DNA from 2 places in the Actinoallomurus sp. NPDC050550 genome. Region 2 is predicted to be linked to the other one. Evidence: riboswitches for the same ligand, from Rfam matches in the RefSeq annotation. Region 2 holds a riboswitch; the other holds the start of a gene.
What was found. Region 2 has a riboswitch for cobalamin ahead of AB0I04_RS38150 (CbtB domain-containing protein). Riboswitches for the same ligand answer to the same signal wherever they lie in the genome.

Region 1 (3,789 bases), on a different contig from region 2:
GGATGTGCAGGCCGTCGCGGATCTGAACGTCCTTGATCTCGCAGAGGTAGCCGTCGATGTGCAGGACGAAGTCGTCGAAGTCGCCCTCGCCCGGCTCGTCGCTGACGTGCAGGTCGTGGTGGAGCTCGGCGGCCTTGACCAGCGTCCAGATCTGGGCGCGCACGGTGGGCAGCTTCGCCGGGTCCATCGCCTGGACGGTGGCGTACTCGTCGAGGAGCTGTTCGAGCCTGGCCAGGTCCCCGTACGTGTCGGCGCGCGCCATCGGCGGCACCAGATGGTCGACGACCACGGCGTGGCCGCGCCGTTTCGCCTGGGTGCCCTCGCCCGGGTCGTTGACGATGAACGGGTAGACGAGCGGCAGGTCGCCGAGGACCGCGTCCGGAGCGCACTCGGCCGACAGCCCGAGGCCCTTGCCGGGTAGCCACTCGAGCGTGCCGTGCTTGCCGAGGTGGATCACCGAGTCGGCGCCGAACACCTCGTCCAGCCAGCGGTACGCCGCCAGGTAGTGGTGCGACGGCGGCAGATCGGGGTCGTGGTAGATCGCCACCGGGTTCTCCCCGAACCCGCGCGGCGGCTGGATCATGAGCACGACGTTCCCGAATTGCAGCGACGCCAGCGCGATCTCGTCGTCGTCGGTGTACAGCTCGCCCGGCGGCTCGCCCCAGTGTTCGCGCATGCCCTCGCGCAGCGACTCCGGCAGCGCGGTGAACCAGCGCTCGTAGTCCTTCAGCGGCACCCGGGCGGGCGCGGCGCGCAGCTGCTCCTCGGTCAGCCACTCGACGTCGTGGCCGCCCGCCGCGATCAGCGAGTGGATCAGCGTGTCCCCGTCGGTGGGATGGTCGCCGACGTCATAGCCGGCCTCCCGCAGCGCCGCGAGCAGGCGGACCGCCGAGACGGGCGTGTCCAGGCCGACGGCGTTGCCGACGCGGGCGTGCTTGGTCGGGTACGACGACAGCACGATCGCGAGCCTGCGCTCGGCGACCGGCGTGTGCCCGAGGCGTGCCTGGCGGACGGCGATCCCGGCGACGCGCGCGGCCCGCTCCGGGTCGGCGGCGTACACGGGGATGCCGTCCGGTCCCTCCTCCTTGAAGGAGAACGGCACCGAGATCAGCCTGCCGTCGAACTCGGGGATCGCGACCTGCATCGCGGCGTCCATCGGGGACAGCGCCGCGTCCGACGCCTCCCAGGTGGCACGGGACGTCGTCAGGCACAGCCCCTGGATGACGGGGACGTCCAGGGCGGCCAGCGCCCCGGCGTCCCACGCGTCCTCGTCGCCGCCCGCCGACGCGTCCGCGGCCACCGCCCCGCCGGCGGCGAGCACGGTGACGACAAGAGCGTCCGCCCGGCCCAGCAGTGTTAGGAGCTCTTCGTCGGCGGAGCGCAGCGAGCCGCAGAAGACGGGCAGCGCGTTCGCGCCCAGCTCCTCGATCCGCTCGCACAGCGTGTCCACGAAGGCGGTGTTGCCGGACAGCTCGTGCGCCCGGTAGAAGACGACGCCGACGGTCGGCCGGCCGTCCTTCGGCTCGACCCCGGTCTGGTGCACGCCGTACGCCGGCATCCGCCGCGGCGGCTCGAAGCCCTCACCCGTGAGCAGCACGGTGTCGGACAGGAAGCGGGCCAGCTCCCGCAGGTTGTCCACGCCGCCCTCGCGCAGGTAGTCCAGCGCCTCCGCGGCGACGCCGGCGGGCACCGTCGACAGCGCCATCAGCTCGGCGTCCGGAGCGGCCTCCCCGCCCAGCGCGATCAGCGGCAGGCCCCGGCGGCGCAGATCCTCCACGCCCTCCTGCCAGGTCTTCAGCCCCCCGAGCAGCCGGACGACCACGACGTCGGCGCCCTCGCAGAGCCCGTCAAGGTCGGCGACGTCCAGCCGGGACGGGTTGCCGGTCACATATCCGGCGTTCGCGGAGCGGGCCGACAGGAGTTCGGTATCGGCCGTTGAGAGCAGCAGGACACGCACGCGTCGTTCCTTCCCTCGGGGGTCCTCGCCCCGGCTCGGGTGAAAGGTCGCCGACGGCGGGAAGTCTCCTGACTCCCAGGTCACCGCTCCCCCGCGGCCTTCCAGCTGATCGCCGTGGCCGTACACGCGGGTTCGCTACCCGGTCACAGTTGCGGGACAGCCCCGGATTCACACCGGGTTCCTTCCCTTCGCCGTCGCGCGCCCAGTCTACGAGGCCCACCCTCGCCCCGCACCGCCGCAGGTCACCCCATCCCTTGGATGAAACTCTCGCCAGATCGTCCTCCGAGCCGACAGCGAGGTGTACGCCGCGCCCTACCGGACGTGAGCGTCGGCCATGGGAACAGCACAATGCCTGACTACTTCGCGGGACGGACGGTCGCGGCGGTCGAGGGTGCCGGAGGCGACGGCCACGGCGAGGTCCGGCGCGGCGATCCAGGTCGGTGCGGCGTGGCCCAGTCCGGTATCGGTGGCGAGCGCCGCCGTTTCCGCTGTCCGCCGGTTACCGTGGAGGCCATGGGAAGTGGCGCTACCGTCGAACAGACGGCCCGGGTGCGGCCGTCGGTGCGGCTCGCACCGTCGGTGGCGCGCTGCGTCGGTTACCGGTACGAGGGCTTCGCCCCGGGGACGCATCGGGGGCTCCCGTCTCGGCACCTGACCGTGATCCTCGGCCTGGACGCACCGACCCGTACGCTCGTCGGCGCGGACCGGACGCCGACGGCCTTCATGGCCCTCGTGGGAGGCATGCACACCTGGCCGGTGACCATCGCGCACGACGGTGACCTGGCCGGAATCCAGCTCGACCTCACGCCAGAGGGGGCGCGCTCCCTGTTCGGGCTGCCCGCCGGCGCGATCGGCGGGGCCGTCCTGTCCCTCGACGACCTGATCGGCCCGCGGGCCGCCGAGCTGGTCGAACGCCTGACCGAGGCCGGCACCTGGCGGGCGCGATTCGCCGTGGTCGAGGACGTGCTGTCGCGCGGCATCGGCCGGCTGCCGGGACCGGCGCCCGAAATCGCGTACGCCTGGCGGCGGCTCGCCGAGACCGACGGCACCGTACGGATCGCCGACCTGGCACGCGAGGTGGGCTGGAGCCGGCGGCACCTGGGCGAGCGGTTCGCCGCGGAGTACGGCCTGCGGCCCAAGGAGGCCGCCCGCGTGATGCGGTTCGAGCGGTCCAAACAGCTGCTCCAGCGGCCCGGCCGGCCGCCCCTGGCGGACGTCGCGGCCGCCTGCGGTTACTACGACCAGGCGCACCTGGCCCGCGACTGGAACGACCTGGCCGGGTGTCCCCCGTCGGCGTGGCTGGCCGAGGAGGAGCTCCCATTCGTCCAAGGCGACGAGGACGCTCCAGGGGAACGATGAGGGCATGAGCGAAACACGAATCTGGCCCGCACTCCGCTACAAGGACGCCCACGCCGCCATCCGGTTCCTCGTCGACGCCTTCGGGTTCGAGGAGGTCGCCGTCTACGAGAACGAAGGCCGGGTCGAGCACGCCGAGCTCCGCGCGCCGGGAGGCGGCGGCGTCATGCTCGGCAGCGCCGCCCGCACCGACAGCGCGATCGCCGACCTGCCGCCCGGTACGGGATCGGTGTACGTCGTGATCGACGAGCCCGACGCGCTGTACGAACGGGCGGTGGCGGCGGGAGCGACCGTCGTTCAGGGCCTGCGTGACGAGGATTACGGGTCGCGCGGGTTCACCCTCCGGGACCCAGAGGGCGTCTTCTGGAGCTTCGGCACCTACGCGGGCGCGGCATCCTGACCTCCGCTCAGGGCACCCACCCCGGCCTGGGTCCCTGCCCCCGCCGACCACGCCTGCTCACCGCCGGTCAAGATGC
Region 2 (3,789 bases):
CACGCCGGTCGGCGTGGCTGCGGGCGGGATGATCAGGCCCCACCGCGAGTTGACCATGCCGAAGGTTCCACTGAATGGGACGCCTTCCTGCTCATCAGGACAGGTGGCCCCGAGGGTAAAGACGGGGTAGCGATGGGTCAATAGTTCGTCCCAAATTCGGACAGATGCGGACGCGGCGCGGCGAATCGGTCGATCATCCCGGCGAGGCCGTTTACGAACCCAGTAGTACTATCGCGGTCATACTATTTGAATAGTAGATATTTCCGCTGGTCACAGCGGTCTGGATAAGCCGCCTCGAAGTGATCGCCATCTTGCAGCACCGGCGAGGCGGAGGCCCGGCCCCGACACCCCCTGGAGACGCCGCGCATGAAGATCACGTTTCTTCTCGAGTCCGCCTACGGCATGGGCGGCACGATCCGCGCCACCCTCACCCTCGCCAACCACCTCGCGATGCGTCACGACATCGAGATCATCACCTTGCATCGGCGGCGGGATGACCCGTTCTTTCCGATCGACGACCGCATCAGCGTCCGCACGCTGATCGACCTGCGTAAAGGCGTACGTCCCGGTCGGTTCGCGGCGAGACTGAGCCGGCACAACAGCCGGCTGGTGCCCCGCGGCGAGAGGCTCTGGTCAGAGGTCACATTGCGCGGCGACTACGAGATGTGGCGGGCCCTGCGCGGGCTGGACACCGATGTGCTGATCACCACTCGCCCGGCCTTCAACCTGCTGGCCGCCCGCTTCGCCCCGCGCGACGTCGTCGTGGTCGGCCAAGAACACCTGCATCTGGACGCGCACCGCCCAGGCCTGCGGGAGCACATGAGCCGCTGGTACCCACGCCTGGACGCCCTGGTGACCCTCACCGAGGCCGACCGGCGCGCCTACGCCGACTTCCTCGCCGACGCGCCCACACGCCTGCAGGCCATCTCCAACGCGCTGCCCGCGGGCACCAAACCGACCTCCGGCCTGGACGCCCCGGTGATCGCCGCGGCCGGTCGCATGGCCAAGGTCAAGCACTACGAACGGCTCATCACGGCCTTCGCCAAAGTCAGCACCACCCATCCCGACTGGACGCTGCGCCTGTACGGGAGCGGACCCGAACTCGGCGAACTGCGCGCCGTCGCCGCGCAGCACGACCTGGGCGACAACATCGCGTTCATGGGCCGTACCAGCGACATCTACGCCGCCTTCGCAGAGGCATCCGTTCTCGCGCTGTCCTCATCCTTCGAAGGCTTCGGCATGACCATCATCGAGGCCTTCGCCTGCGGCGTCCCGGCCGTCAGCTTCGACTGCCCACAAGGCCCCCGCGAGATCATCACCCATGGCCGCGACGGACTCCTCGTACCACCCGCTGACACCGACGCACTGGCCGACGCCCTCGGCGAACTCATCGACGACCCCGCCAAGCGTCGTGCCATGGGCGCGGCCGCCCACCAGGCCGCCGCCCGCTACGACGTCACCACCATCGCCGGGCAATGGGAGAACCTGCTCGCCGAACTCCTCGCCGGCCGCGCGGGCGCACGCCGCTCATAGTGCGTGACCGGTCTCGCGTAGCTGCCAGCGTCCGCCGTGGCGTGTCAGCCAGGTCTGGGACAGGGGGGTCACATCGAGGCGCCAGAAGCATTCGGGTGGGGCGCCCAGCGTGTGGAGGACGGCGGCGCGGATGATCGCGGGGTGGGTGACGGCCACGACCCTGGTGGCGTCGGTGGGGAGTTCGGTCAACCACTGCGCGACCCGGGCGATCAGCGCGGACAGCGACTCGCCGTCGTGCGGGGCCGCGTGGGGGTCGGTCAGCCATGCGTACAGGTCGGCGGGGTGGTCCGCCTCCACTTCGGTGAGGCTCCTGCCTCGCCAGGTGCCCGCGTTCAGGTCGGCCAGGACGGGCGCGGTCGCCGCGTCGAGGCCGAGCGCGTCGGCGGTCTGACGGCAGCGTTCCTCGGGTCCGCAGTAGGCCGCCGTGACACGGCGCAACGTTACCGCGGCGGCCGTGGCCGCTTCGGCGCCGTGCGTGTCGAGGGGTTCGTCGTCGGGGAATCGGGCCTCGCGGGTGGCGCGGGTGGCCGCGTGCGCGATGAGCGCGAGCCGAACGGTCATGGGCTGGTGACCTCCTGCGACGTTGACGGTGCCGAATTCTCGCCGTACGATCCGGACGAACGTGATGGTAAGAGGAAGCCGGTGCAAATCCGGCACGGTCGCGCCACTGTGTTCCGGCCTTGAGTCGGAGAGTCAGACCCTCGGCCATCGAGGCGCTCCACCCGTGACAGGGACGCTGGATCCCTAGAGGAGGCTGTGACATGACGACCCCCACCACGCTGCCCGCTCCCCGTACGACCCCAGTGGTGGTGTCCGGTACTCGGGCCGCACTGTGGCTGTTCGGCACCGTGCTGTTCGGCCTGGCCGTGTACTACTTCATCGGCGTCGACCAGGGCGCGACCTCGGTCTTCGGCAACAACATGGCCATTCACGAGTTCGTTCACGACGCCCGGCACCTCCTCGGATTCCCCTGCCACTGATCCGGCCCGCGACACCACAATTCAAGGAGTACGCCGTGGAACGGCGATTCATCCTGCGTGGGCTGCTCGTGGGCGCGATCGGCGGAATCCTCGCGTTCGTCTTCGCACGGATCTTCGCCGAGCCGCAGATTCAGGCGGCCGTCGACTACGAGAGCGGCCGGGACGCCGCTCAGGCGATGCTCGACAAGGCGGCGGGCATCACGCCCGAGGCCGCCCACCCGGACATTTTCAGTCGCACCATCCAGGCGAACGTCGGCATCGGCGTCGGCGTCATCCTGTTCGGTGCCGCGATGGGCGGTCTGTACGCGGTGGCCTACATCCTGGCCTGCGGCCGCACGGGGAACCTGCGGCCGCGGACGCTGGCGCTGCTGGTCGCCCTCGGCGGGTTCCTGGGGTTCTACCTGATCCCCTTCGCCAAGTATCCGGCCGACCCGCCCGCGATCGGTCACCACGAGACCATCCGCGACCGAGGCGGCCTGTTCCTGCTGATGGTCGGGTTCGCCATCGCGTTCCTGATCCTGGCGGTCTGGCTCGGCCAGAAGCTCAAGCCCCGCTTCGGGAACTGGAACGCGACGCTGCTGGCCGGGCTGGCCTGCGTTGCGGCGCTCGGTGTCGTGATGTTCGTGCTTCCCTCGTTCGGGCATCTGTCGGCGAACGTCCACGAGTACGGCCGGCACGCGACGGAGACACCGTTGCCGCTGAAGAACCAGCAGGGGCAGATCGTCTATCCGGGGTTCCCGGCGGACGTGCTGTTCTCCTTCCGCCTGTACTCGGTGGCCGCGCAGGCGATCATGTGGGCGGCGATCGGCCTGTGCTTCGCGCCGATGGCCGAACGGCTGCTCGCCCGTACGGCCGAAGGCCCCCGGACCGCGCAGGCACCGGTCACGGCGTAGGCCACACCTCCTGAAGGCCCTCGGCGGATCACCGCCGGGGGCCGTTCGGCATGCCCGCGCTGCGCTGCTCCTTACCCGACACACCCAATATCTGGTGGTGATGCGTTTCAATCGCCACTACATGTATGGTTCTCGTGTTGCTGGTTCACCTGTGCATCATGTGGCGGGTGTCGTAAGAGGGAACCCGGTGAGAGGCCGGGACTGCCCCGCAGCGGTGAGTGGGAACGACCGCCGTCAACAGCACTGGGCTCGATCGGGCCCGGGAAGCGACGGCCAGTAGGACGCGCCTGAAGGCGTGCTGCCCGCGAGTCCGAAGACCTGCCAGCGACCCGTGCGCGGGAGCGCGCGGTCGTCCAGGCCTCGTGGGAGGGCCGGCGGCGGAG

Region 1: linked by a shared signal. The riboswitch ahead of cobN (cobaltochelatase subunit CobN) and the one ahead of AB0I04_RS38150 (CbtB domain-containing protein) in region 2 are both predicted to bind cobalamin.

The regions. Positions count from the first base shown of each region.
Region 1 covers NZ_JBFAJC010000008.1:212,592-216,380, reverse strand. The annotation lists gene cobN (cobaltochelatase subunit CobN) at 1-1,957, opposite strand, end outside; cobalamin riboswitch at 2,019-2,141, opposite strand; gene AB0I04_RS14325 (helix-turn-helix domain-containing protein) at 2,471-3,316, shown strand; gene AB0I04_RS14320 (VOC family protein) at 3,321-3,713, shown strand.
Region 2 covers NZ_JBFAJC010000039.1:24,465-28,253, forward strand. The annotation lists gene AB0I04_RS38135 (carbohydrate ABC transporter permease) at 1-57, opposite strand, end outside; gene AB0I04_RS38140 (glycosyltransferase family 4 protein) at 367-1,533, shown strand; gene AB0I04_RS38145 (histidine phosphatase family protein) at 1,528-2,094, opposite strand; cobalamin riboswitch at 2,124-2,255, shown strand; gene AB0I04_RS38150 (CbtB domain-containing protein) at 2,295-2,513, shown strand; gene AB0I04_RS38155 (CbtA family protein) at 2,549-3,406, shown strand; cobalamin riboswitch at 3,531-3,747, shown strand.